3 regions of the Enterobacter sp. SCRI0065 genome follow, and region 3 is predicted to be linked to each of the others. Evidence: riboswitches for the same ligand, from Rfam matches in the RefSeq annotation. Region 3 holds a riboswitch; each other region holds the start of a gene.
The links. A riboswitch is a leader RNA that binds a small molecule or an ion and turns the genes downstream of it on or off. The one in region 3 is predicted to bind thiamine pyrophosphate.
Positions count from the first base shown of each region.

Region 1: it holds a riboswitch for thiamine pyrophosphate, as region 3 does, so the genes downstream of both, thiB (thiamine ABC transporter substrate binding subunit) here and thiC (phosphomethylpyrimidine synthase ThiC) in region 3, are expected to answer to the same signal.
Region 2: it holds a riboswitch for thiamine pyrophosphate, as region 3 does, so the genes downstream of both, thiM (hydroxyethylthiazole kinase) here and thiC (phosphomethylpyrimidine synthase ThiC) in region 3, are expected to answer to the same signal.

Region 1 covers NZ_JCBAJB010000004.1:299,546-309,415, forward strand. The annotation lists gene thiQ (thiamine ABC transporter ATP-binding protein ThiQ) at 1-498, opposite strand, end outside; gene thiP (thiamine/thiamine pyrophosphate ABC transporter permease ThiP) at 482-2,092, opposite strand; gene thiB (thiamine ABC transporter substrate binding subunit) at 2,068-3,051, opposite strand; TPP riboswitch at 3,083-3,183, opposite strand; gene sgrR (HTH-type transcriptional regulator SgrR) at 3,220-4,875, opposite strand; gene sgrT (glucose uptake inhibitor SgrT) at 4,963-5,115, shown strand; gene AC6EMZ_RS13950 (sugar efflux transporter) at 5,237-6,415, shown strand; gene AC6EMZ_RS13955 (SIS domain-containing protein) at 6,502-7,395, opposite strand; gene AC6EMZ_RS13960 (PTS transporter subunit EIIC) at 7,766-9,376, shown strand; gene rpiB (ribose 5-phosphate isomerase B) at 9,429-9,870, shown strand, end outside.
Region 2 covers NZ_JCBAJB010000002.1:425,832-435,701, forward strand. The annotation lists gene AC6EMZ_RS07850 (polysaccharide biosynthesis tyrosine autokinase) at 1-1,991, shown strand, start outside; gene AC6EMZ_RS07855 (protein disulfide oxidoreductase) at 2,135-2,644, shown strand; gene AC6EMZ_RS07860 (pyridoxal phosphate-dependent decarboxylase family protein) at 2,684-4,150, opposite strand; gene AC6EMZ_RS07865 (diaminobutyrate--2-oxoglutarate transaminase) at 4,169-5,545, opposite strand; gene AC6EMZ_RS07870 (hypothetical protein) at 5,824-6,333, opposite strand; TPP riboswitch at 6,912-7,008, shown strand; gene thiM (hydroxyethylthiazole kinase) at 7,044-7,814, shown strand; gene thiD (bifunctional hydroxymethylpyrimidine kinase/phosphomethylpyrimidine kinase) at 7,811-8,611, shown strand; gene AC6EMZ_RS07885 (GntR family transcriptional regulator) at 8,661-9,407, shown strand; gene AC6EMZ_RS07890 (PfkB family carbohydrate kinase) at 9,381-9,870, opposite strand, start outside.
Region 3 covers NZ_JCBAJB010000019.1:13,137-23,006, reverse strand. The annotation lists gene nfi (deoxyribonuclease V) at 1-191, opposite strand, end outside; gene hemE (uroporphyrinogen decarboxylase) at 201-1,265, opposite strand; gene nudC (NAD(+) diphosphatase) at 1,305-2,078, opposite strand; gene rsd (sigma D regulator) at 2,174-2,671, shown strand; TPP riboswitch at 2,725-2,833, shown strand; gene thiC (phosphomethylpyrimidine synthase ThiC) at 2,917-4,812, shown strand; gene thiE (thiamine phosphate synthase) at 4,812-5,447, shown strand; gene AC6EMZ_RS22940 (HesA/MoeB/ThiF family protein) at 5,440-6,195, shown strand; gene thiS (sulfur carrier protein ThiS) at 6,179-6,379, shown strand; gene thiG (thiazole synthase) at 6,381-7,148, shown strand; gene thiH (2-iminoacetate synthase ThiH) at 7,148-8,281, shown strand; gene cspE (transcription antiterminator/RNA stability regulator CspE) at 8,551-8,763, opposite strand; gene AC6EMZ_RS22915 (PTS sugar transporter subunit IIB) at 9,829-9,870, shown strand, end outside.

The sequences.
Region 1 (9,870 bases), on a different contig from region 3:
TTGCCTTAGGGCGGGATCGAGGGCAGAGAAGGGCTCATCGAGCAACAGAATCGGCTGCTCGCGCACCAGACAGCGTGCCAGCGCTACCCGCTGACGCTGGCCGCCGGAGAGCTCTCCTGGCAGCCGCTCGATAAATTCCGTAAGCCCCATCTGCTGGGCGATAACGTCCAGTTTCTGACGCTGGGCTTCTGTTAGCTTAAGGCCCGGATTCATCCCTAGTGCAATGTTCTGGCGCACCGTCAGATGGGTGAAAAGGTTATTTTCCTGAAAAAGCATCGAGACCGGGCGTTGCGACGGCGGCGTATGGGTATGATCTTTAGCATCAATGACGATGGACCCACTTGCTGGCGGCAGAAAGCCTGCAATCAGGCTGAGCAGCGTGCTTTTTCCCGCCCCGCTGGGGCCGAGGATAGCGAGGGTTTCGCCCTGACCAACGGACAGTGAAAAGCGCATCGGCAGGTGCTGATAAAGCCAGGTTACATCAGTCAGTTTTAACATCACGCCCCGGAAGTTTTTCGATAACGGTAAATAAGGTAAAGCACAGCAGCAAGAGTAACAGGGCCGTGACGGCACCGTCCTGGCTGCGATAAGAGCCAATTTGCTGGTAAAGCCAGTAAGGCAGAGTGCGGAAATCTTCATTCCCAAACAGCGCGACGACGCCGAAATCCCCAATCGACAGCACGCAGGCAAAAGCCAGTGCCTGTGCGAGAGGGCGTTTGAGCGCACGCAGCTCAATCACCTTCAGCCTTTGCCAGCCCTGCATTCCCAGCGACTGACAGAGTAAGGTGTATCGGGCGCTAATGTCGCGCATCGGGTTTTCTAATACCTTGAGCGCGTAAGGGATAGCCATTAGTGCATTGGTGAAAATGACGATGCCATCGGCGTTCTCTGGCAGCCCAACGGTGCTGTTGAACAGTAAAAAGAAACCGGTCGCCAGCACGATGCCGGGCATTGCCAGAATCAGCATACCGCTCAATTCCAGCGCCTGACCGGCGGTGTTTGCACCGCGAGCGTAAAGTTCGCGGCTGCTCCACAGCAACATGGTGGTCAGCAGTACGCACAATAATCCTGCCCCCAGCGCAATGCGCAGAGACGTCCACAACGCTTGCCACAGCACCGGCTGTTGCAGCACGGAAATCAGATTCAGGTTCAGACCATCAACGACCACCGCCAGCAGCGGCGGCAGTAAAAGCAACAGCGCCAGCGCGATCAGGGTGATATCGGACAGGCGACTGCGCAGGCAATCCTGCGGGTCGCGCCAGCCGCTTATCTGATGGCTGCCGACGGCAATGGCTTTGCTTAGACGCTGGCTCAGCAGCACCAGCCCAAGACAGCAGAACATTTGAATCATCGCCAGCAGCGCTGCACGGCCCGGATCGTAGTCGTAGCTAAGCGCCTGATAAATGGCGAGCTCGATGGTCGTGGCCTGCGGGCCGCCGCCGAGCGAAAGCACGGTGGCAAAACTGGCAAAGCAGAGCATGAAGATCAGCGCGGCAACCGGCGGGATTTGACGACGAAGCCACGGCCATTCGACAAAGCGGAAGAACGACCAGCCGCGCATGCCAAGCTGCGCGGCGAGCTGGCGTTGCTCACCGGGTATGTTCTCGAGCGCCTGCAAAAATAATCGTGTGGCCATCGGCATATTGAAAAAGACGTGCGCCAGCAGGATTCCCTGAAGGCCGTAGGGTGAAAACGTCCATTCGATGCCAAAAGCGTTCAGGAGCGCGGCAATCCAACCCTGGCGTCCGTACACGCTGAGGATGCCAAAAACGGCCACCAGCACGGGCAAGATTAGCGTCATTGCACACAGGCGTATCAACGCGTTCCTGCCAGGAAAACGGCGACGATACAGGGCGCGAGCCAGAAAAATGGCGGGCACGACGGAAAGCAGGGCGGAGAGAAACGCCTGCCAGAAAGAGAAACGAACGACGTGCCAAAGATAGCTATCGTGCCAGAGAGCGAGAAAGTCACTCTCCGGTGCGTTTAACCCTAGCGCGAGGAACGCCCCTGCGCTGACCACGACCATTAGCGTGGCAGCAATCAGCCCAGGGATGAGCCAGCCGGGAATTAGCGGCTGACGGCGCGTTGCCATTCACCGATCCATGCTGCGCGTTGGGAAGAGACCTGCTGAGGTGTAAATTCCAGCGTCGTTTGCGGTTTGGTGAGTGAGTCAAAGCCCGCAGGCAGCGTCACGTCGGTGACCGGATACATCCAGTTGCCGGTGGGGATCGCATTCTGGAATGCCGGAGAGATCATAAATTTCAGGAATTTCTCGGCAAGCTCCGGCTGTTTGCTGGCGGCGGTTCGAGCGGCGACTTCAACCTGCAAATAGTGGCCTTCGCTAAAGTTAGCCGCCGCGTAGTTATCTTTTTTCTCTTCGATAATGTGATAGGCCGGAGAGGTGGTGTAGCTCAGTACTAAATCGCTTTCACCTTTCAGAAACAGACCATAGGCCTCACTCCAGCCTTTGGTGACGGTGACGGTTTTCGTCGCCAGTTTTTGCCAGGCTTCTGGAGCGTTGTCGCCGTACACTTTCTGCATCCACAGCAGCAGGCCAAGGCCCGGCGTACTGGTGCGCGGGTCTTGATAAATCACGCGCCATTTCTGATCGCTCTCAACTAACTCTTTCAGGCTTTTTGGTGGGTTTTTGAGCTTGTTTTTGTCATACACAAACGCGAAGTAACCATAGTCGAAAGGCACGAACGTGTCGTTTTTCCAGCCACCCGGCACGGTGGCCGCGTCAGGGGCGATACCGCTCTTTGCAAATAGCTTCGTTTGCGAGGCCGCTTCAAGCAGGTTGTTGTCGAGACCGAGCACCACGTCGGCTTTGCTGTTTTTACCTTCCATACGCAGACGGTTCAGCAGCGATACGCCATCTTCCAGCGCCACGAATTTCAGTTCGCAGCCGCAGTCGGCCTCGAAGGATTTTTTGACCACCGGGCCTGGGCCCCAGTCGGCGGCGAAAGAGTCATAGGTGTAAACCGTCAGTACAGGTTTAGCAAAAGCAGGCAGCGCAAACAGCGCCAGCAGAGGAAGAACTTTTTTTAACACTTTGCACCTCATAGTTGAGTGGCAAAGGATTTTGAGAGACAGCCTCAAATCCCTTCGCCGGCATTATCCGGATCAGGTTCGACGGGTATTATCTCAGCGCACATCATCGATGCCGCACCCCGTTGAGAACGTTTGCATTGTAATGATTTGGTGAATATTACGAAAGGATTATGGTTCTGGTGGCGCAAACCAGGCGGATTTAAAGTCGAACCAGCCTAAAGTGTTCATGCGTAACCCGCGCATGCTGCGCTGTCCCTGAATCATCAACCAGTGGTGAATGAGCGGTACTATCGCCTGCTGTGCCAGAAGCTGCTGACACCAGACGGCCAGGTTCATGTCGCCCGATCGCCACTGCGCAGCGTCCTGTTGCCAGTCGCGGGGAATGCAGTGCTGGATGAGTGGGATCTCATACAGGTGCGAGAACAAGGAGAAGTCTAACGGAAGGGTGAAGTTGGCGCTGTTAAGCCAGATATCACTCACCGCATCGCCACGATGCCACTCGTCGTAATCAACTTCCTGGATCTCCAGCTTGACGTTTTCTGCCGCCAGCAGCTTGCTCATAATTCTGGCGATAAACCGGTGTTCAACATGTTCGCGATAATAGGTCAGGGTGATGGTCTCAAGCCCTGCCGGTTTTTCTCCGCATCCCGGACGGGCATGATGCCAGCGTGGGAGCAGGCCGTATGCCGGGAACCAGTAGGTTTGATGCCGATCTTCTGCCTGATAGATCAGATTAGCGGGTGCCAGAATACGGCTTATCCATTGACGTACTTCATGACTGGCGCCCCGGTGGGTACGGGCATCGAATAGCAGATAATAGCAGCCTTCCTCAAGGCGGCTTTCAACGGCTTTTTCGCCTTCGGTTGGGCCTTCCAGCGTCAGACCGGGGCTAAACTCTTCACTGATCTCGGGCAGGACCCAGACGTTGACTTCATCAATTAGCGCGCGATAGCCAAAATAGTCGTCGAAAGCGCGGATTTTTAGCTGGTTATTATTGTTTCGCGTCACCGCATACGGCCCGGTTCCAATAGGCTGGCTGGCGAAGCTGGACATTGATTGCCACTCGTGCGGCAGAATCATCGACGGGACATAGCCCATGAGCCACGGTAGCCATCTGTCTGGTTCGGCAAGTTCAATATCCAGCGTCCAGGCTGTAGGCGAGTGAATTTTTGCGATATGAGAAAAGAGCGGCAATTCGCGGGCGCGCTGGAGAGAGGCAATGACATCACTCATTTCCAGTTCTCGGCCATGATGAAAATGAATGCCGGGCCGCAGGAAAAATCGCCAGTGCAGCGGCGAAAGCTGTTGCCAGTGGTGCGCAATGTCTGCTTCTAGTTCCCCATTTTCCTCATTTATACGTGTCAGACCGCTAAATATTTGCCGCGCCATATGGGTTTCTGAACGACGCAACGCGCTGCCGGGTAAAAGATTTTTCATCGGGCGATAGTAGAGGACGCGCAGGATATGGCGTCCCTGACGAAAACTTCGCCCAAGATGCGACACCAGCATTTGGCGCACCGCGGCCTTGTCGCCCACCAGTTGTACCAGCTGATCGATTTTATCCTGTTCCAGCAAATCTTCGGCGCGCTGCTGCTGTAAGGCCAGCCCGGTATACAGAAAGGACAGGCGTGAGCGTTTGCCGCGTCCTGCTTCGGCTTCCCAACTGAGCCAGCCCTGCTGCTGCATGGTGTTGAGTAGCGTGCGCATATGACGGCGCGAGCAGCTTAACAGCTCGGCCAGCTCGTTGAGGGTTGTCTCCTGTGACTGGCCCTCGCAGCATTGCCACAGGCGGATAAATTGTTGTTGCAGACGACCAGAAGGCATAAAAGGGGAACTCCTGACAAAAAACCAGCAATTTATTAATCCCTATATTAAGCCAATAATCACTTTCGATGAAGTGAGGAGGCGAATATGAAGAGGTCTACTACGTGTCAATTTTATCAGCGGTACTTTTCAGCGATCAAAGGAGTGTCCTGGCTGGCCCGCCAGCGCCCAGAGGTGCGGCTGAAAATGCTTGAGGAATTGATGCAGTGGGAAGTGACGCAAGTGACCTCTGAACGCTGACTTGCCTCGATCATGTGTGACTGAGTATTGGTGCTTATCACCCGCCAGCAAAATGTTTTTGCTGGCTTTTTTCGTTTATCATTCCATCCAATTTTGACTCTTCTTTGACAAGGAACTGCGCATGCTCTGGCTGATGACAATGGGCCGCCGCCTGAACGGCGTGTATGCCGCTTTTATGCTGGTGGCTTTTATGATGGGCATCGCGGGGGCGTTGCAGGCTCCGACGCTAAGTCTGTTCCTAAGCCGGGAAGTCGGCGCGCAGCCGTTTTGGGTGGGGCTTTTTTACACCGTTAACGCCATTGCCGGGATTTTAGTGAGCTTGTGGCTGGCTAAGCGTTCGGACAGCCAGGGCGACAGGCGTAAGCTCATTTTGTTTTGCTGCGCAATGGCTGTTGGCAACGCGCTGCTGTTCGCCTTTAGCCGTCATTATCTGACACTTATCACCTGTGGTGTGTTGCTGGCATCGCTGGCGAATGCCGCCATGCCGCAGCTCTTTGCGCTGGCGCGTGAGTATGCCGATAGCTCGGCGCGAGAAGTGGTGATGTTCAGCTCGGTTATGCGTGCTCAGCTTTCGCTGGCGTGGGTTATCGGGCCGCCGCTGGCCTTTATGCTGGCGCTCAATTACGGCTTCACGATGATGTTCTCCATCGCGGCAGGGATTTTTGTCATCAGCCTGGCATTGATTGCGTTTGTGCTGCCGTCGGTCACGCGTATTGAGCAGGCCACCGATAAACCCGTCACCCAGGTGAGCGGCTGGCACAATAAAAACGTCCGCATGTTGTTTATCGCATCAACACTGATGTGGACCTGCAATACCATGTACATCATCGACATGCCGCTGTGGATCAGTAATGACCTGGGCTTGCCGGACAAGCTCGCGGGGATCTTAATGGGCACCGCCGCAGGGCTGGAAATCCCGGCAATGATTCTGGCGGGTTATTACGTGAAACGCTTCGGTAAACGCCGGATGATGGTGACTGCGGTAGCAGCAGGCGTCCTGTTTTACCTTGGGCTTATCTTTTTTCACAGCCGCGAGGCGCTGCTTGCACTGCAGTTCTTCAACGCCATCTTCATCGGGATTGTCGCCGGGATCGGCATGCTGTGGTTCCAGGATCTGATGCCTGGAAGGGCAGGCTCTGCGACCACGCTCTTTACCAACAGTATCTCAACCGGCGTGATCCTGGCGGGAGTGATTCAGGGTGCGCTGGTCCAGAGCTACGGCCATCATACGGTGTACTGGGTGATTGCAGCGATATCGGTACTCACGCTGGCGCTGACCTGTCGCGTGAAAGATGTTTGAATATTCAAAGGGTTCTGTCACTGAAAGATGTGCAGGACCCGCTCGACAACGGGCGCAGGGAATATCATGAGAAAACGCATCCATCATTAAACAATGCCCCTGCCATGTAGTGGACTCACAATATTGATACCCCTGGCGAGTTTTTCCTTATTTCCCTGAAAATCCTGCATAAGAATGGCAATAAATAAACTGTCCAGCAGATTTAATTGAACAATTCTGGCCACCGCATTTTGTCCAAGCAGGGGGCCGCTCATCGCGGGGCTGAAGATAGATAAATCGGACGATTGCGAAAGAGAAGAGCCGTTATCATTGGTGATGCAGATGATTTTTGCCTTATGCGCCCGGGCAGTCGTTACTGCATTTAGCGTTTCCCTGGTGACCCCAGTCTGTGAAATCGCAATGACAACATCATTTTCGTTAAGCTGGCTGGCGGCCATTAACATCAAATGAACATCGCTATAGGCATGACTGATGATGCCAAGACGCAACAGCTTATGTTCAAAATCAATTCCGACCGAAGCCGATCCCCCGACACCATAAATGATGACTCTTTTGGCGTTGAAAATCAGATGAGCTGCCCGGCCTATAGTCACAGGGTCGGCTACGGAACGTGCTTCTTTCAGTGCCTGAATGCTGTTTGAAAAAACCTTATCCAGCACGGTATCCAGGCTGTCATGCTCCGTGACTTCTTCCTCTTTCTCATAGGGCAATGACTCAAAATAGCTGATGAGAGAGCTTCGCAGTTCTCGAAAACCAGAAAATCCTATCTTTTTGGCCACCTTGACCAGCAGAGGCTCTGAAACATTGAGCGTCGTAGCGACTTCACGCAGACTGGTTGTCTGGCAAATGTTTCCTTTAATGATGAGCCATTCTACGATTTTTCGTTCCGTTGGATTCAACTGGGACAGCGACATTTTAATCCGCGCACCTATCGCCAGTGGGCTCTCCATTTCCTGTAATGCATCTTGGTTATCAGTCATTCTCAGCGCCGTTTCTGTGGTGAAATGAGGAAGCGATAATACTATCACAAGATTTTGTTAAGGTTGGATGCGTACCTCATTTTGTTCACAAAATCATTAGTTGTTGTGAATTTATGTGAGCGAGTGCATTCATGAAACCCTCCCTTTCCCTCCAGTGGCATTTTGAGACTGGTAAGCATGTATATCGGCAAAGTTACCAACTTCACACTTCTTGAAGTTGCTGTGAATTCCATTGTAAAAGCCATTGACTGGCAATAACTTCACGATAATAATTGATTTCGTGAAGTTGCCTCGTGATGAAGAAACGGAAAACTTCAATTCAGTGTTCATATTTCATTTCTTGTTGTACCTGATACGGTCGAAAAACATTATGAAAACAGAGATATTCGGAATACTTCAGAGAACGGGCCGCTCATTCATGCTGCCGATAGCGCTTTTGCCCGTAGCGGGTTTACTGTTGGGGATTGGCGCATCATTTACTAATCAGACCACTATTGACACCTATGGTCTTCAGTCATTACTCGGTGAAGGTACGGTACTTCATATATTGCTCACCGTAATGAAAAGTGCAGGGAGTGTGGTTTTTGCCAATTTACCTGTCCTCTTCGCTATTGGCGTTGCACTGGGAATGGCTAAAAAAGAAAAAGAAGTCGCGGCGATTTCTGGCGCCATCGGATTTTTAATCATGCATGCCACCATCAATGCAATGCTTGAACTTCACGGTTTGCTTGCACCTGGTGCACTCCCGGAAGGGGCGCTAGGGATGACGCTGGGTGTTAACTCCCTGCAAATGGGGGTGTTTGGCGGAGTGATCGCTGGACTCGGTGTTGCCGCGCTGCATAACCGTTATTACCGTATTAAACTGCCTGCGACGTTTGCATTTTTTGGGGGGACGCGATTTATTCCCATCATCTCTGCCCTTGTCTTTGTCGCTGTTGGCATCCTGATGTTCTATATCTGGCCGGTGGTACAAAATGGGATTCTGCATCTGGGCAATCTGGTCAACAATGCGGGATATGCCGGGACATTTATCTATGGGCTGACTGAGCGCGCGTTGATCCCCTTCGGTCTGCATCACGTGTTTGCGATGCCATTCTTACAGACTGGGCTGGGCGGGACGCATCTGATCGACGGTGTGGCAGTGTCTGGCGCGACCAATATTTTCTTTGCCGAACTGGCGAGCCCCAATACACAGCTATTTTCCGTTGATGCCACACGGTTTATGGCCGGTAAATTCCCTTTCTACCTGTTTGGTATTCCTGCTGCGGCGCTGGCTATCTATCACACCGCCCGACCAGAAAAACGCAAATTGGTTTTAGGTCTGCTGCTGTCGGCTACGCTGACGGCCGTGCTGACAGGGATCACCGAACCGATTGAATTCTCTTTCCTGTTCGCTGCACCGTTATTGTATGTCATCCATTGTGTGCTGGCGGGATTGTCCTTCATGCTCTGCCATATTTTTAATGTCGGAGTAGGGCAGGCCTTTTCAGGAAGCCTGATTGATTTCGTACTCTTTGGCATTATGCAGGGCAATGCCAAAACACATTGGATAAATGCGATTCTGATAGGGATCCCATTGTTCCCCATTTATTACTTTAGTTTTCGTTTCTGTATTACCCATTTCAATTTTAAAACACCTGGGCGTGAAGATGACGACCAGGAAACCAAATTGTATACCCGCAAAGACCTGGAAGCGCGTAAACAAACGGGTACTGACAACCGTCATACCACTCAGAGTGACGAGGTTTCCGCCCTGATTATTTCCGGTTTGGGAGGCGCGACCAATATTGCCGACCTGGACTGTTGTGCCACACGTTTACGCATCACGGTGCTGGACGAAAGTCTGGTTGATGATGCCCAACTGAAAGCCTCCGGCGCCAAAGGCGTAGTACGAAAAGGTAAGGGCGTTCAAGTTATTTACGGACCCCACGTCACACTCATTAAGTCAGGTCTGGAAGAGTGCCTGGATAGTACCGCGTAAATACCCGGTACACAGCACCCCATGATATTTTATAAAAGATAGGAAGAAATAGATGAAAATTGCAATTGGCTGTGATCACGTTGGCATTATTTTGAAACCTGCGATTATTGAACATCTTATGCAGCGTGGGATTACCGTTATTGATAAAGGTGCTCACTCTGAAACACGTACCGATTACCCAATTTATGGTAAAGCCGTTGCAGAGGCCGTTGTTTCAGGGGAGGCCGATCTGGGGATTTTAATTTGTGGTTCAGGAATTGGAATCTCTATTACTGCTAATAAAGTTCACGGAATTCGGGCTGTAGTTTGTAGCGAACCTTATTCAGCAAAATTATCACGCTCTCACAATAATACCAACGTGCTCGCTTTCGGTTCTCGTGTGATTGGCTCTGAGCTTGCAAAAATGATCGTGGATGCCTGGCTGGATTCTAGCTTTGAAGGTGAACGCCATCAGAAACGAGTGGAAATGATTGCTGACGTTGAAAAGGAACAAA
Region 2 (9,870 bases), on a different contig from region 3:
ATAATGGCTTGCTGAAAAGCCTCAGCCAGTTGAGCCCGGATAGTTCACCCGATGCGACCCCGGAAATCATGTTGCTCAAATCGCGGATGATTATCGGAAAAACCGTGCAAGACCTGCATCTGAATGACATCGTCAAGGTGCGTTATTTCCCTGTTGTGGGTCGCGCGTGGGCAAGACTTATCCGGCAAAAACCGGCTACGTTGAACATCGTCCATCTGGATATCCCGACGGTTGATAACGAGCGTGGCTCGTTGCTACTGACCGTTCTTGAAAAGGGGCGTTATCGGGTAGAAGGCGATGATTTTCAGGGTGAAGGAAAAGTCGGTACCTCTTTTGAGAAAGGTGGCGTATCCCTTTTGGTCGAAACGATGACGGCCGCGCCCGGCACGCAGTTCACGCTCAGTGAGAAGACTATTCTGGAAAGCATCAACGCACTCAGCCAGAGACTCGTGGTGGCTGAAGCCAGCAAGCAGAGCGGCATCCTTAATTTGTCACTGACCGGTGCTGATCGCGCGCAGATCGCCCAAATATTAAACAGTATTGCGGATAACTATCTGCAACAAAACATCGCCCGTCAGGAGGCTCAGGATGCCAGAAGCCTTGAGTTCTTACAGCGGCAACTGCCGCAGGTTCGAAACGATCTCGATATCGCTGAAGAACGACTGAACGTCTACCGTAAGCAGCGTGATTCGGTCGATTTAACGCTTGAAGCAAAATCGGTGCTGGAGCAGATCGTTAACGTCGATAATCAACTCAACGAACTGACTTTCCGCGAGGCGGAGATTTCTCAGCTCTTCAAAAAAGATCACCCAACTTACCGGGCGCTCATTGAGAAACGACAAACGCTGGAAAATGGAAAGAAGCGCTTAAATCAGCGCGTGACCGCTATGCCATCGACGCAGCAGGAGATTTTGCGCCTCAGCAGAGATGTTGATTCCGGGCGAGCGATTTATCTACAATTACTGACTCGCCAGCAAGAGCTCAGCATTTCACGCTCCAGCGCGATTGGGAATGTGCGCATTATTGATCCCGCCGTGGCTCAACCGGATCCGATCAAACCGAATAAAGCACTGATCGTGGTTTTAGGGCTGGTGTTCGGGTTGGTATTCTCATCGGGAATCGTCTTGCTTCGTATGGCCTTGAAGCGTGGCATCGACAATCCGGAACATCTTGAAGCCCTGGGCATTCCGTTATTTGCAACGTTGCCGCGTTCGGTATGGCTATGGAAAGCAACGCGCTTACGCGGCAGATATTCTTTTGGCTCCCGTATCAAACATAAAACCTCCAGCGTGCCTTTCCTGCCGGTAGACAGACCTGTCGATCAATTTGTAGAGGCGATTCGCGGCCTGCGGACTAGCCTGCATTTTACGATGATGGAGGCAGATAATCAGATATTGATGCTTACCGGTCCTACGCAGGATTGCGGTAAAACGCTGGTCAGCACCTCTTTGGCGGCGGTTGTTGCCAAGGCGGGTCACAAGGTGCTTTTCATCGATGCAGATATGCGAAAAGGGTATGTTCACCACATCTTTGGCCTAAATAATCAGTGCGGCTTGTCCGGGATATTGCAGGGGCAGGCGGAGTATAAAACGGCGATTCAGCATTATGCCGCAGGGGGGATAGACGTTCTAACCTGTGGTCAGGTTCCCGTTAATCCTTCGGAACTATTGATGGGCGAATCATTCCAGCAATTTTTACTGTGGGCGAAAGATCACTACGCCATGGTTATTGTCGACACGCCACCTATTCTCGCCGTCACCGATGCCGCACTGGTGGGGCGTAGGGTCGGAACCACCTTGCTGGTTGCTCGCTTTGGCATAACCAGCATCAAAGAGATTCGGCTGAGCCAAAAACGTCTTCAGCATGTGGGGGTGAAGGTTGATGGCGTCATTCTCAATGACGTCGTGAAATCGGCCGCACTGTATTACACCTCGGGCTACAGTCACTATGATTACGGCTACGTGACAGAAACGCAGAAAGATAAGCGATAATCCCCCTCGCAATCCCCTCCAAAACCCGCTTGCATAAAGCGGGTAATTTCGCCAGCCGACACTTCTTTACAGCGTAATAATTGCCAATTGCTTATCGCTCCTTAAGATAAGCCTCATCAAGGGAAGGGGCCAAAGGAGAAACAATGATCGGTAAATTTCGTCGCGGGTTGCGTGAGCTCTTCATACTGGCTTTGCTGGTGGGGCTGGTTGTCTGGGGCATGGATCAGTTTCGCAAACCGACACTACCGGCTGAGTTTACTGACACAGCGCTGCAAACCATCGCGGGTGACCGCATTGATCTTGCCGTATTAAGCCAGCAAAGACCGCTTCTGATATACGTCTGGGCCACCTGGTGTGGGATTTGTCGATACACCACACCTGCCGTGGAGAAGTTAGCGAAAGAGGGCGGTAACGTGGTCAGCGTCGCGTTACGTTCGGGTGATGATGAGAAGCTTGCCCGGTGGATGCATAAAAAACAGCTAACGATGCCGGTGGTTAACGATAACAGTGGCGCGATTTCCCAGCGGTGGCAGGTCAGTGTGACGCCTACATTAGTTGTGGTGTCAAAAGGGGAGGTGCTTAGCACGACTACGGGATGGACGAGTTATTGGGGTATAAAATGGCGGATGTGGTGGGCTGGGGTCTGGCGCTAATATTTCGCCCTCCCCGTTAAGAGAGGGCGAAATACACGTTTATTTTGCCAGGATTTCTTGTGCTGTGCGTTCAACCAGAGACAGCAGGATTTTTATATCCTCCAGCGTCACGGTCGGGTTAAGCAGGGTCAGCTTCAGGCAGGTGACACCGTTGTGCTCAGTGACGCCCACGTTAGCGCGGCCTGAGTCGAGCAATGCATCACCAATTCTCTGGTTCAACAATGCAACGGCGGCATCGTTTAGCGTCTGCTGCCCACGGAAGCGGAACAGCACGCTCGCCAGCTGCGGCTGCATAACCAGTTCAAGCGCCTCTTGATCCTGCACATAGGCCGCAACCTGCTGCGCCAGCGTGACGCCATGATCGATGATCGCGGCATACTGCTCCTGACCCAGCGCTTCCAGACTCATCCACAGCTTCAGCGCGTCAAAGCGACGTGTGGTCTGCAGTGATTTAGACACCAGATTCGGTACGCCTTGCTCTTCGTCGAACTCAGAGTTCAGGTACGCCGCCTGATAACGCATCAGCTCGTAGTGACGCGCTTCCTTCAGCAGGAATGCACCGCAGCTGATGGTCTGGAAGAACTGCTTGTGGAAGTCCAGGGTGATGGAATCCACCAGTTCGATGCCGTACAGGTAATCGCGATACTTTTCGGACATCAGCAGCGCGCCGCCCCAGGCCGCATCAACGTGAACCCAGATATTCTGCTTCGCCGCCAGTTCAGCGATCGCGCGCAGGGGATCGATAGCGCCAGCGTCGGTCGTACCCGCTGTGGCCACAATCGCCAGAATCTGTTCGCCGTTAGCATGGCACTGCGCAATTTTCGCTGCCAGATCGGTCAGATCCATGCGCGAGAATTCGTCAGTTTTAACCTGAACCACGGACTGATAACCCAGGCCCATCAGCGCCATGTTTTTCTGCACGGAGAAGTGCGCGTTTTCGGAGCACAGCACGCGGATCTTACGCAGATCGCCCACCAGACCATCCTGCTGGACGGAGTGGCCCTGACGCGCAAAGAACGCGTCACGTGCCAGCATCAGCCCCATCAGGTTGCTCTGGGTTCCACCGCTGGTGAACACGCCGGCGTCGCCAGCCTGATAACCCACGCGGGTACGCAGCCATTCAATCAGTTTGATTTCGATGATGGTTGCAGACGGGCTCTGGTCCCAGGAATCCATACTCTGATTGGTCGCGTTAATCAGCACTTCCGCTGCCTGGCTTACCACCAGGCTTGGGCAGTGCAGGTGCGCCACACATTGAGGATGGTGTACGGACAGACTGTCTTTCAGGAAATACTCAACGGCACGCGCAATCGCGGCCTCGTTGCCGAGGCCTTTCTGACCGAAGCTCAGGGAGATATTCTCGCGCAGTTCCGCGACCGTTTTCCCCTGATACATTTCGGACTGCTGCAGCCACTGCATAACGGCCTGGCTGCTCTGCTCGATTGCCTGCTTGTACGCTTCGATGCTTTGCGCCGAAGACGACAGAATTGGGTTTGAATCAGACATCTTTGTCAACAACTCCGGTTATACCGGGCGAACGCCCGCGGCAAGCAACGCTTGCTCAAATTTATCCAGGAATACTTTCAGCTCTTGCTCGTTAATGAGCAAGGACGGCAGCAGGCGCAACACAACACCATCACGACCACCGCGCTCCAGGATTAAACCTGCTTCGAAGCATTTCTTCTGGATCAGCGCAGACAAGTCGCCATCGCCCGGGAAGCAGCCCATATGGTCAGCGGCTTCGTTCGGTTTAACGATCTCGATACCGATCATCAGGCCCAGACCACGTACGTGGCCGATCACCGGATAACGTTTCTGCAGTTCGGTTAACTGATCTTTCAGCCATTCGCCCTGAGCGGCCACTTTGTCAGCGATGTTCTGATCTTTCAGGATTTTCAGCGTGGTCAGGCCGGTAGCCATCGCCAGCTGGTTGCCACGGAAAGTACCGGTATGGTGGCCTGGAGCCCATGCATCGAACTGCTTTTTGATGCCAAGAACGGCCAACGGCAGACCGCCGCCAACGGCTTTGGACATCACAATGATGTCTGGCTCAATACCCGCGTGTTCAAACGCGAAGAACTTACCGGTACGTGCAAAGCCTGCCTGAACCTCATCGAGGATCAGCAGAATGCCGTGTTCCTGAGTCACTTTGCGGATGCGTTGCAGCCACTCGGCAGGGGCCGGGTTAACGCCGCCTTCACCCTGAACGGCTTCCAGAATCACCGCCGCAGGTTTACGTACGCCGCTTTCCACGTCGTTAATCAGGTTGTCAAAATAATAGGTCAGCGCTTTCACGCCCGCGTCACCGCCGATACCCAGTGGGCAACGGTACTGGTGCGGATACGGCATGAACTGCACTTCCGGCATCATGTTATCGACCGCTTCTTTCGGCGACAGGTTGCCCGTAACGGACAATGCACCGTGGGTCATGCCGTGATAGCCGCCGGAGAAGCTAATAATGCTGCTACGACCGGTCACTTTTTTTGCAAGCTTCAGCGCAGCTTCAACGGCGTCAGCGCCGGATGGGCCGGTAAACTGCAGGCAATATTCTTTGCCCTGACCTGGTAGCAGGGAGAGCAGGTATTCAGAAAACTCGTCTTTCAACGGAGTCGTCAGATCCAGTGTATGTAACGGCAAGCCGCTGGTAATGACATTTTGGATGCTTTTCAGCACATCAGGATGGTTATGGCCAAGCGCGAGGGTGCCAGCGCCTGCAAGACAGTCAAGGTATTCTTTATTATCTGCATCGGTTATCCACACGCCGTCTGCTTTAGTAATCGCTAAAGGCAGTTTGCGAGGATAACTCCTGACGTTCGATTCAAACTCGGCCTGACGGGCCAGATAGGTTTCGTTGCTTTTATGGGCATCTGCGGTGTCAATACGGACTTTATCCGTCATCATATCACTCCCACAACCGGGGCTGCCTTTAGCGCCTCGATTGAATAAATAGTTAAAAGAAAGATGGGTCATGGAAAAATCGGGGCCAATATAGAGCCTTTTGGCACGTGGCTCAATGGTTAATTTGTTTACTGTTTTGTTACAATAAAAATGCGTTGAGTGAAGGGGGGTTAGCCATTGTTTTTGATGTGGTTTTATTAAGGCATGACGGGCGTAAACCTATGTAAAATTATTACGCCAGATAATATTAAGCCCTATGAAGAATAGGGCTGACGATACAATTATTTTTGTACAACCTGCAGCAGGCCGTGATCTCGCCCTTTGGTTTTATTCCAGGAGGCATCCGTAATACCGTTTTCATCAAGCGTAACAGAGAGGATGTAGCCTGCGCCTCTAAGCTCATAGGCATTGGCATTAAAACGTTTAACCGTCGCTTTTTTGCCATTGATTGTCGCGGTAAAGAAGCCGTTGCTCACCGTGGCGTTGATTCCATTCGCAGAGAATGACGCCTCGCGCAAAGGGTCAGCAACATGTGCCGCCTGCGCATGTTGGTCAACATGTTGGTGATGATGTTTAGCATCGTATTGTTTTGCGTATTCATCGGAGCGCTGATAGGCGTTCTGAAGTGCAGCAGCACGACTCACATTTTGGTTATCGTGTTCGACCTTATAACAGGTATCAAGACTCACGCCGGTATTGGTACAGTTAGCGATACGCTGTGATTCCGTTGTGCATCCCGAAAGCGCAATAACAGACGTGGCGGTGATGAATACCATTAATATTTTTTTCATTAACTTACCCTAATTCTATGTGCTTAAACTGACGTTACTCGTCCTGGCAGTTACCCGCCAGACTGATGACCGTATTTTTATATATGACACCAATAAAAACGCCTGTAGCGACAAGTGCAATAGAGACTATTGCCGAAGCGATAATTGTTTTTAACATTGGCTACCATCATTATGATTATAGACAAAGACGTGAGTGATAATTAATGTTCAATTACTCGCCTCTGTACTTTATTACATTCAGCGCGTATCTGTAATAGCTACGCCGGGCTACTATCCCGTAAGGTGAGGCTGATAATCTTGATGTAGATCAGGTTTGACACGAATCGGTAATAAGCCAGGATTAATCCCATCTGCAACATAACGTGTTGTATCTCAATGTCTTACTAAGTGAGTGGGTTTATTTTGAAGAATATATAGTAGGATGGGCGAAATTAATCTTTATATAATCAATGTGTTTTAATGTAGACATTATTTGAAGCCTTTTACGTTAGGTTGAGCGAGGTGATTAATAAACGGTAGCTTGAGGTACTTGCTTTCGTTGCTGGCATCTTCTACGCTAGCTGAAATATTTTGTTTTACACAATGACTCGGGGTGCCCTTCTACGTGAAGGCTGAGAAATACCCGTACCACCTGATCTGGATAATGCCAGCGTAGGGAAGTCAGATGCCTTCCCGGTTATCGCTTCTTCACGCAAGGCAGGAGCGAAACCATGCAGCCTGACCTGCTCGATTTACATGCCTTACATCACTTCCGCACTCGTTCTCCGCTGACCCACTGCATGACTAATGATGTGGTGCAGGCCTTTACAGCCAACGTTTTGCTGGCGCTAGGGGCATCTCCTGCGATGGTCATAGAAGCCGAAGAAGCTGAACAGTTTGCGACATTAGCCGATGCGCTGCTGATTAACGTCGGCACGCTGACTTCTCCTCGTGCGCAATCCATGCGCCGCGCAATCGAAAGTGCGGTGGCCGCTGGTAAGCCCTGGACGCTCGATCCGGTGGCAGTGGGCGCGCTTGCATTTCGATCTCGTTTTTGCCAGCAAATCCTGACGCTTAAACCCACAGCCATTCGCGGTAATGCCTCTGAGATCATGGCGCTTGCAGGAATGAGCGCCGGTGGGCGTGGCGTCGACACGACCGATTCCGCGGCCAGTGCGCTACCCGCAGCGCAGGCGCTGGCACGCCAGACTAACGCCATCATCGTCGTGACGGGCGAAGTGGATTACATCACCGACGGGCAACGCACGCGAACCGTTGCCGGAGGCGATATCCTGATGACGCGGGTCGTGGGAACCGGCTGTGCGCTCTCCGCTGTCGTAGCCGCTGCCTGTTCACTCCCGGGCGATCGACTGGATAACATTGCCGCTGCATGCGGTTTTATGAAGCGAGCGGGCGAGCGTGCTGCGGCGCAAAGCCATGGTCCGGGCAGCTTTGCTTCAGCCTTTATCGACGCGTTATGGAATCTGGAGGCGCAGTCATGAAACGCATTAATGCCTTGACCATCGCTGGTACCGATCCAAGCGGCGGCGCGGGGATTCAAGCGGATCTTAAAACCTTCTCGGCGCTGGGGGCGTATGGCTGTTCGGTGATTACCGCGCTGGTGGCGCAAAACACGCGTGGTGTGCAATCGGTCTATCGCATTGAACCTGATTTTGTGGCGGCACAGCTGGACTCTGTTTTTAGCGATGTGCGCATTGATACCACCAAAATCGGGATGCTGGCAGAAACGGATATCGTTGAAGCGGTGGCAGAGCGTCTTAAACGCTACCGCGTGCAAAACGTGGTTCTGGATACGGTTATGCTGGCCAAAAGTGGCGATCCGCTGCTTTCGCACTCGGCGGTGCAGTCGCTGCGGAAAAAGTTACTACCGCACGTCGCGCTGATCACCCCCAATCTCCCTGAAGCCGCCGCATTGCTTGATACGCCTCCTGCACGTAATGAAGCGGAGATGATAGAGCAGGGCAATGCGCTGCTGGCGCTAGGCTGTGAAGCGGTGCTGATGAAGGGAGGACATCTGGATGATGCAGAAAGTCCGGACTGGCTCTTTACCCGCGAAGGCGCGCAGCGTTTTACAGCTGCGCGTGTAGTAACCAAAAATACCCACGGCACCGGTTGTACGCTCTCCGCTGCCCTGGCAGCCTTGCGCCCGCGCCATGAAAACTGGGCCGATACGGTGCAGGAAGCAAAAGGCTGGCTCTCTGCTGCGCTGGCGAAAGCCGATAGTCTGGAGGTGGGTCACGGTATTGGCCCGGTACACCATTTTCATGCGTGGTGGTAAGGCGCTCAGGTAGTATAATGGATAAGGACTTTCGGCCTGGAAAACAGAGATGGAACAAGCGCATACCCGGTTAATCGCTCAGCTCAGTGAACGCTTCGCAGCGCCAGATAATACCCCGCTGTACCTCAAGTTTGCCGAGACGGTCAAAAATGCCGTCCGCACTGGCTTGCTGGAGCATGGCAATATTTTGCCCGGTGAGCGCGATCTCAGCCAGTTGACTGGAGTATCTCGTATCACCGTGCGCAAAGCGATGCAGGCGCTGGAACAGGAAGGTGTCGTCACCCGCGCCCGGGGTTATGGCACACAAATCAATAATATCTTTGAATATTCGCTTAAAGAGGCGCGCGGATTTTCTCAGCAGGTGGTGCTGCGCGGTAAAAAGCCTGACACGCTCTGGGTCAACAAACGCGTGATAAAATGCCCTGATGACGTGGCGGCAGAGCTGTCGATCGCGCCGCAGAGCGAGGTCTTTATGCTTAAACGTATTCGTTATGTTGATGACGATGCGGTATCGATTGAGGAGTCCTGGGTGCCGGTCGGGCTCATTCACGATCCGGATGCGATTGGCATTTCGCTGTATGACTACTTTCGCAGCCAGAATATCTTTCCGCAGCGGACGCGTTCTCGGGTGAGTGCGCGAATGCCTGATAGCGAATTCCAGATGCACATTAAAATGGACGACAAAATACCGGTGCTGGTGATCAAGCAAGTTGCGCTTGACCAGCAGCACCGGCCGATTGAGTACAGCATTAGCTACTGTCGCAGCGATTTATACGTCTTTGTATGCGAGGAGTAATTCCTCGCGCGTTGGCGCGCAGTCTCCGCCACGGTGGCTAACCACCCACGCGGCCACCGCATTTCCCAGTAATATCGCGTCTGCAAGCGGCCAACCCGCCGCCAGTCCGGCGAGCGTACCGCCAGCATGGCTGTCACCCGCGCCGATGGTATCCACCACGGTTGCCGGGAACGCCGGGACATGGCCGGTCTTTTCGGCGTCGTAATACCACGCTCCGTCTTTATCGTGACGCACAATCAGCGGGCAACCATAATGCTGCTGCCACGCCATACCCAGAGAATCATCCTCAACGCCCAGGCGTACGGCGGCGATGTGCGCCTCCTGACGATTCAATGACACTATCGGTTTACAGGCCATGATGCGCGACATCAGCGCAGCTGGAATATCCTCGATGCGAGGACCAAAATCGATAAATGCAGTGATATCGGTCAGTTTTTCCAGCCAGTATGTCAGCAATTCTCCA
Region 3 (9,870 bases):
ACCTTGTATTCAACCAGTTCAAGCGCAGGATACGTCAACAGCACCATCGCCGCTCGCGTCACTTCTCCGCCCTGCTCAAATCCGACATCGGCACCAGCAATCAATTGCGGCGGGTCCTTATCCAGACAATCCTCACGGATCACTGACGAGGCAAGTTCGATTTGCTGAGCGCGTAACGACGCGAGATCCATAACTACTCCTTAAAGATGATACTGGGCAGAATGTCGGTGCACCGCCTCCACAAAAGCGCCAGCGTGTTCTGGCGGAACATCCTGATGAATACCGTGACCCAGGTTAAAGACGTGACCTTCGCCCTGACCGAAACCGGCCAGAATAGAGGCAACTTCTTCTTCAATACGGGCAGGCTGAGCATAAAGCATAGACGGGTCCATGTTGCCCTGTAGCGCGACTTTGTCACCTACGCGACGACGGGCATCGGCGATATCTGTCGTCCAGTCGAGACCCAACGCATCGCAGCCGGTAGCCGCCATAGCTTCCAGCCACTGTCCGCCGCCTTTGGTGAACAGTGTGACCGGCACACGACGACCTTCGTTTTCACGCAGCAGGCCATCTATAATTTTATGCATGTAATACAGTGAGAACTGCTGATAATCCCGCCCGGTCAGCACGCCGCCCCAGGTGTCGAAGATCATCACTGACTGTGCGCCTGCTTTAATCTGCGCATTGAGATAAAGCGTGACGCTCTTTGCCAGCTTATCGAGCAGCGCGTGGAGGGCCAGTGGCTCGGCATACATCATTTTTTTGATTACGGTAAAGGCCTTGCTGCTACCGCCTTCTACCATATAGGTCGCCAGAGTCCACGGGCTACCGGAGAAACCGATCAGTGGTACTTCGCCCTTCAGCTCGCGACGAATGGTACGAACCGCATTCATCACATAGCCCAGCTCTTGTTCCGGATCCGGAATCGGCAGTTTATCGATATCGGCCTTGTTCTTGATTGGCGAGGTAAAGCGCGGACCTTCGCCCGTCTCGAAATACAGGCCAAGGCCCATCGCGTCCGGGATAGTCAGAATGTCTGAAAAAAGGATCGCCGCATCGAGCGGGAAGCGGCGCAGCGGCTGCAGGGTGACTTCGCAAGCCAGCTCCGCATTTTTGCACAGCGACATAAAATCGCCCGCTTGCGCACGCGTGGCTTTGTACTCCGGCAAATAGCGTCCCGCCTGGCGCATCATCCACACTGGGGTGACGTCAACGGGTTGGCGCATCAGCGCACGCAGATAACGATCGTTCTTCAGTTCGGTCATTTTGCATTTCCTTAAGCGTTATGGCCTCAGTGTATCATGTCATTCGTACTCGGCCCGACACATCGCCACCGTATCTTCTATCAGCCTGCGCGCCACGGTGCCTGGCGGCGGGAGCAACGGTAAATCGTCATAACGATACCAGTTGGCATTGAGCAACTCTTTCGGGTCGATCGCAATGTCGCCGCTGTCATAATCAGCCATAAACGCCGTCATGAGTGACATCGGGAACGGCCACGGCTGGGAGGTGACGTAACGCAGGTTTTTAACGTTGATACTGCTCTCTTCCATCACTTCACGAGCGACCGCCTGCTCAAGCGTTTCGCCGACTTCAACAAAGCCAGCCAACACGGTGTGGATGCCGTTACGATGGCGGACATGCTGTGCCAGCAAAATAGAATCATCGCGACGAATCGCCACGATAATGCACGGCGCAATTTGCGGGTAATAACGTTCACGGCAGTGATTGCAAAGCAATGCCCATTCGGTTTTGCTTGGGCGCATTGCGTGACCACAATAGCCACAGAACTTATGCGAGCGATAAAACTCGGCCAACTGCACGCCGCGTCCGGCTAGCTGAAACAGCCCTGCATCAAGATCGATAACCTGACGAACCGATCCCATATCGTGGCGTCGATGTTGTTGGATCAACCACACAGAGTCGCCCTGCCATTCGCCAATCTTAAGTGCAGATTGCCCCACAAGATCGAAATTCTCTGCGTCGCCATAAGGTATTTCTCCGCCAGGCAACCATAGCTTTTGTTCATGACTGACGATCCACCAGCCACGATCTAATTTTTCAATTATACGATCCATATCTATTGCACAACCTTTGCTTCACAGGCATGTTGGTTACATTATTCTTACATTTTAGGTGGGCAGCTTTTAACCTTAACCTTGCGGAGTCAAACATGCTAAACCAGCTAGAAAGCCTGACAGAGCGCGTTGGAGGAAGTAATAAACTGGTCGATCGCTGGCTTCACGTGCGCAAACATTTACTCGTTGCCTATTACAACCTGGTAGGCATTAAGCCTGGCAAAGAATCGTATATGCGCCTGAATGAAAAAGCGCTGGATAATTTTTGTCAGAGCCTTGTCGACTACCTTTCCGACGGTCATTTTAATATTTATGAACGCATTATCCGAGAAATGGAAGGGACTCATCCGTATTTAGCCGCCACTAAGCTCTACCCACAGCTGGAGGCGAATACCCAGCAGATCATGGATTACTATGATTCAACGCTCGAAAACGCCATAGATCATGACAACTACCTTGAGTTCCAGCAGGCCCTGTCCGATCTCGGCGAAGCGCTGGAAGCACGCTTCACGTTAGAAGATACGTTGATTGCGCTTGCACTGGATAACAACCTGAACACCAGCAACGAAGATAGTATCGCTCGCCCAGCTTGAGTTATTCATCATTAACGTATAGTTTACAACCAATGCTCCTGTTTTAGGGGAGCAAATTCTTGTCGGAGTGCCCAGTGCGAAAGCCGGGCTGAGACCGTTAATTCGGGATCCGCGGAACCTGATCAGGTTAAGACCTGCGAAGGGAACAAGAGTCAAACTTGTTGTTGTATCGCCCGTGGGCGATCCTTCCTCTTGCTTCATCCGTCGTCTGACAAGCCACTTCCTTTTCTTTTTTGGAATGAGCTATGTCTATACCTAAACTGACCCGCCGCGAGCAACGCGCGCAAGCCCAACACTTCATCGATACGCTGGAAGGCACCGCTTTCCCCAACTCAAAACGCATTTATATCAACGGCTCACAGGCCGATATCCGCGTACCTATGCGCGAGATCCAGCTCAGCCCAACGCTCGTTAGTGGCGACAGAGATAATCCGCAATTTGAAGATAACGAAGCAGTGCCGGTCTACGACACATCAGGTCCATATGGCGATACCGACGTAGCCATCAATGTCCAACAGGGACTCGTAAAATTGCGCCAGCCGTGGATTGATGCACGCAACGACTGCGACGCGCTGACCGTACGCAGCTCCGCTTATACCAAACAACGTCTGGCCGACGATGGCCTTGATGACCTGCGATTTACCGGCCTGCTCACCCCCAAACGCGCAAAAGTAGGCATGTGCGTGACTCAGCTGCATTACGCGCGTCAGGGCCAGGTCACGCCAGAAATGGAATTCATCGCTATCCGCGAAAACATGGGCCGCGAGCGTATTCGCAGTGAAATTTTACGCCACCAGCATCCGGGAGAAGGCTTTGGCGCTCGTCTGCCCGAGAACATCACGCCTGAATTTGTCCGCGACGAAGTAGCCGCCGGTCGCGCCATTATTCCTGCCAATATCAATCATCCGGAATCGGAACCGATGATCATAGGCCGAAACTTCCTGGTGAAAGTAAACGCCAATATTGGCAACTCGGCGGTGACGTCTTCCATCGAAGAAGAGGTAGAGAAACTGGTCTGGTCAACGCGCTGGGGCGCGGATACGGTAATGGACCTTTCGACAGGCCGCTATATTCACGAAACCCGGGAATGGATCCTGCGCAATAGCCCAGTGCCGATCGGCACGGTCCCGATCTACCAGGCGCTGGAGAAAGTGAACGGGATTGCCGAAGATCTCACCTGGGAAGCGTTCCGCGATACGTTGCTGGAGCAGGCAGAACAGGGCGTCGACTACTTCACCATTCATGCCGGCGTTCTGCTGCGCTACGTACCGATGACCGCCAAACGCCTGACCGGAATTGTCTCGCGTGGCGGCTCCATTATGGCGAAATGGTGTCTATCGCATCATCAGGAAAACTTCCTGTACGAACATTTCCGCGATATCTGCGAAATCTGCGCGGCCTATGACGTTTCGTTGTCTTTGGGCGATGGTCTGCGTCCAGGTTCCATTCGTGATGCCAATGACGAAGCGCAGTTTGCCGAATTGCATACGCTTGGCGAACTGACCAAAATCGCCTGGGAGTATGACGTGCAGGTCATGATCGAAGGCCCGGGACACGTGCCAATGCAGATGATTCGCCGCAACATGACCGAAGAACTGGAGCACTGCCACGAAGCGCCGTTCTACACGCTAGGCCCGCTAACCACAGATATCGCGCCTGGCTATGACCATTTCACCTCTGGCATTGGTGCGGCGATGATCGGCTGGTTCGGCTGCGCGATGCTCTGTTACGTCACGCCAAAAGAACACCTCGGTCTGCCAAACAAAGAAGACGTTAAGCAGGGGCTAATTACCTACAAAATTGCCGCTCACGCCGCCGACCTGGCAAAAGGCCATCCTGGCGCGCAAATCCGCGACAACGCCATGTCTAAGGCGCGCTTCGAATTCCGCTGGGAAGACCAGTTTAATCTGGCGCTTGACCCGTTTACCGCCCGCGCTTACCACGACGAAACGCTACCGCAGGAATCCGGCAAAGTTGCCCACTTCTGCTCTATGTGCGGACCAAAGTTCTGCTCAATGAAAATCAGCCAGGAAGTGCGCGACTACGCCGCAAAGCAGGTGATTGAAGTGGGCATGGCGGATATGTCAGAAAACTTCCGCGCCAAAGGTGGCGAAATCTACCTCAAAAAAGAGGAGGCATAATGTACCAGCCTGATTTTCCACCGGTACCTTTTCGTTTAGGTCTTTACCCGGTTGTCGATAGTGTGGAGTGGATTGCTCGCTTGTTAAATGCGGGTGTAAAAACACTCCAGTTGCGTATTAAAGATAAAACCGATGCGGAGGTCGAAGGTGACGTGTTAACCGCCATTGAGCTCGGTCGCCGTTTCGATGCCCGTCTTTTTATCAATGACTATTGGCAACTCGCCATTAAGCATCAGGCCTACGGTGTACATTTGGGGCAGGAGGACCTGGAAACCACCGATCTCAATGCCATTCGTCATGCTGGCCTTCGTCTGGGCGTATCGACTCATGATGATATGGAAATCGACATCGCACTGGCGGCACGTCCCTCATACATCGCCCTCGGTCATGTTTTCCCCACCCAGACCAAACAGATGCCTTCATCGCCACAAGGACTGGAACAACTGGCACGACATATCGAACGTCTGGCGGATTACCCGACGGTGGCTATCGGCGGCATCAGCCTTGACCGCGCTCCTGCGGTATTGAAAACCGGTGTGGGTAGCATCGCGGTGGTCAGCGCCATCACTCAGGCAGCTGACTGGCAGGCTGCCACAGCTCAGCTGCTGAAGCTGGCAGGAGCAGGCGATGCGTGACAGCGACTTTATGCGCTACAGCCGCCAGATCCTTCTGGAAGATATCGCCATCGACGGGCAACAGAAGCTGCTCGCCAGCCGGGTATTGATCATCGGGCTGGGTGGATTAGGTGCTCCGGCAGCGCAGTATCTGGCAGGTGCAGGTATTGGCACTCTGGTATTAGCCGACGACGACGATATCCATCTGAGCAATTTGCAGCGGCAAATTCTGTTCACGATCGATGACCTTGGTCAGCCAAAAGCACAGGTCACAAAGCGAAGGCTTAGCCAGTTGAACCCTGATATTCAGATTCTTGCTCGCCAGCAGAGGCTCGAAGGAGAAGCACTGCATCATGAAATTTCGCTGGCCGACGTGGTGCTTGATTGCACCGATAACATGGCAACGCGTCAGGCTATTAACGCCGCCTGCGTGGTTCTGGGTAAGCCACTCATCACGGCCAGCGCCGTAGGCTTTGGCGGACAAATGATGGTGCTGACGCCACCGTGGACGCAGGGCTGCTATCGCTGCCTGTGGCCAGATGACGAAGAACCTCAGCGCAACTGCCGCACGGCGGGCATTCTTGGCCCAGTTGTTGGCGTCATGGGTACGTTACAGGCGCTAGAAGCCATCAAGCTACTCAGCGAGATAGATACCGCACGCAACACGCTGCGTCTCTTCGATGCGCGATCGGGTAGCTGGCGGCAATTGGCGTTACAACGCGCCAACGGCTGTCGGGTTTGTGGAGGCCATCATGCGGATCCTGTTTAACGATGAGCCAATGCAATGCACTGACGGGCTCACAATCTCAACGCTGCTTGAACAACTCCGCCAGCTAAAACCAGGAATGGCTCTGGCACTTAATCAACAGATCCTGCCGCGTGAGCAGTGGGAGCTTCAGCAGGTGCGCGACGGCGATCGAATCCTGCTTTTTCAGGTCATCGCGGGAGGCTGATATGTTACGTATTGCAGATAAAATCTTTGAATCACATCTCTTCACCGGCACAGGGAAATTCGCCTCGCCTCAACTGATGGTAGAAGCCATCCACGAGAGCGGGAGTCAACTGGTGACGCTGGCGCTGAAACGCGTGGATCTGCGTCATCATAGCGATGCCATACTCGCACCGCTGCTTGAGGCAGGCGTAATGCTGCTACCCAATACCTCTGGCGCAAAGACTGCGGAAGAAGCCGTTTTTGCCGCGCAGCTGGCAAGGGAAGCGCTGGGGACAAGCTGGCTGAAACTGGAAATCCATCCTGATGCGCGTTGGCTATTACCGGATCCTATCGAAACGCTTAAAGCGGCTGAGATTCTGGTCAAGCAGGGGTTTACCGTGTTGCCTTACTGCGGCGCTGACCCGGTCTTATGCAAAAGGCTGGAGGAGGTAGGATGCGCGGCCGTGATGCCGCTCGGCGCACCGATTGGCTCAAACCAGGGGCTGGAAACGCGCGCCATGCTTGAAATCATTATTGAACAAGCGACGGTACCGGTCGTGGTCGATGCGGGAATTGGCGTGCCGAGTCATGCGGCACAGGCGCTAGAAATGGGCGCTGACGCGGTTTTAGTGAATACGGCAATTGCGGTCGCAGAAGATCCGATAATGATGGCCCGTGCGTTTCGCCTGGCGGTAGAAGCGGGCGTGTTGGCGCGGCACTCTGGCGCTGGCGCACGTCGCTATCAGGCACAGGCAACCAGCCCGCTGACCGGATTTCTGGAGGCATTTTGATGAGCACGTTTACTGACCGCTGGCGACAGTTGGATTGGGATGATATTCGGATGCGCATCAACGGCAAAACGCCCGCCGATGTGGAGCGCGCATTACATGCGCGTCATCCCACCCGCGACGACATGATGGCCCTGCTCTCCCCCGCCGCCAGCAATTATCTTGAGCCCATGGCACAGCGCGCACAACGGCTGACCCGTCAGCGCTTTGGCAACACGGTGAGTTTCTATGTGCCTCTTTATCTGTCCAACCTTTGCGCCAATAACTGTACCTATTGCGGCTTTTCGATGAGCAATCGTATCAAGCGTAAAACGCTCGATGACGCTGAGATTGCGCGAGAATGCGCGGCAATTCGGGAGATGGGTTTCGAACATGTGCTGCTGGTGACCGGTGAGCATCAAGGAAAAGTAGGAATGGATTATTTTCGCCGGCATTTCCCCGACATTCGCCGTCAGTTCTCGTCATTACAGATAGAGGTTCAGCCGCTTTCCACAGAAGAGTACGCTGAATTGAAAACGCTGGGGCTGGATGGCGTGATGGTTTATCAGGAGACGTATCACGAAAAAATGTACGCTCAGCATCACCTCAAAGGCAAGAAACAGGATTTCCTCTTTCGTCTTGAAACTCCAGACAGGCTTGGCCGCGCAGGAATCGATAAAATTGGGCTCGGCGCGCTGATTGGCCTATCGGACAGCTGGCGGGTAGATTGTTATATGGTCGCGGAGCATCTTTTATGGCTTCAGCAACAGTACTGGCAGAGCCGCTATTCCATCTCATTTCCCCGATTAAGGCCCTGCACCGGAGGCATCGAACCCGCATCAATCATGGACGAGCGCCAACTGGTTCAAACTATCTGCGCGTTTCGCCTGCTGGCACCTGAGGTCGAACTGTCATTATCCACACGAGAGTCACCGGGGTTTCGCGACAAGGTCATTCCATTAGCGATCAACAACGTGAGCGCGTTTTCGAAAACACAGCCAGGTGGCTATGCTGACGCTCGGCCTGAGCTAGAACAGTTTACCCCACACGATGGCCGCCGCCCTGAAGATGTCGCTCAGGCACTCACTGCTCAAGGTTTGCAACCGGTATGGAAGGACTGGGATAGCTGGCTGGGACGCGGCTCGCAGTATCGCTGAAAAAAGAGGTAATGCTGGAGAAATCTTACAAACCGTCTCGGAAAGCATCAAAAGCAAGATTGTGAAATATTACGCGTTTTTTTATTCTCTTGTCGTCAGCAACGGACGCTGACCAGGGCGAAAATCCACTTCCTCGTTTCGCCCTGCCCTCAAACAACGGACGCCAGAAACGAAAAAACCCGCCGAGGCGGGTTTTTTATTCACTATCGCTTAACTGCTCAGGCTCAGGCCTTCATCGCTATTGTAAGTGGCAGTGAGATTATCGGCTATTACAGCGCGATAACGTTAACAGCAGACGGGCCTTTAGCGCCGTTCTCAATTGAGAACTCAACTTTTTGGCCTTCGTCTAAAGTTTTAAAATCGCTGCTCTGGATTGCAGAGAAGTGTACGAATACATCTTTGCTGCCGTCCTGAGGGGTGATAAAGCCGAAGCCTTTTTCAGGGTTGAACCATTTTACTAAACCAGTCATTTTGTTAGACATTGATATTTCCTTTCTTATTTTTGAGCCACTCTCGCGGCGAACTTGGCCTGTTTTTCAGAATTTATCTTATGGGGCACTTAGGAGGAGGCTCATGAAGAAGGGATATCCAGGATAGCGCTTGAACTGAGGACTGCTTTACTAAAACTGCTTGCATAAGGTCTGTGTTCCAAACCGATGACAACATAGTAGGCTTGGTTTGATTTATTAAGCAAGGATTAATTTTTTTTATCTTACGTGCATCAGAAAAGTGAAGTGAGACAACAAGACGAAAAGAAGGAGGTGAGCGATCGGGTCAAACACATTGATATCGATACAATAAAAGCCCCAACTATTGCAGTCAGGGCTTTTATGGTACTACGAACTTCAGATTTAACATTAATTGACTTACGTTTTTGGTACTACTTATGGTACTGCTTTTAATGTACGCGTTTAATACAGATAATATTGGATACTGATACTAACTAACTTGCTCCTCTATTTACCGTTTAACCTATCCCACCAGCCTGATAACACAACTCAAGCATGGCAACTTAAACAAGTACACTCCCCATCGCGACATATACTCTTTGATGCGTGGCCTTACTGTCTTTGCGGAAGATAACAACAGAACGTATCCGCAAACATTCACTTCAAAATCATGGCCTTACATCGTCGCGCTTCACTTACTACTTTGCGATTTCGTCTATCAGTTACAGGACCTTGAAGCTTTAGCGAAGCGAGAAATATACGTTCATCTCACATCAACTAACCCAAAAAACAGACTTCGTGGCCTTCATCGCAAACCCCAATAAAGCTTAACTGCTACTTACTGGCTAACAGCAAACTACCATTTCTCTGCTGTTGAGTTCTAATTTACATATTTAAAATCTGGTGTCAATACTGTTTTTAATAACATGTCTATATGGACAGTATCAGCAAAAAACTATTATCCCCTTTGCAAATTGTAACCGGTTTCAGTAAAGCGAGGTTTCTTTGTGATGCCAGACACACAATCGCGGTAAAGCGGTTGTTGAAGGTGCCTGCTCGGGATAATTATCAATAAACACATGTAGATCGAGGCTGACTATGAAGAACATCGTTTTATGTTGTGCAGCGGGAATGTCCACC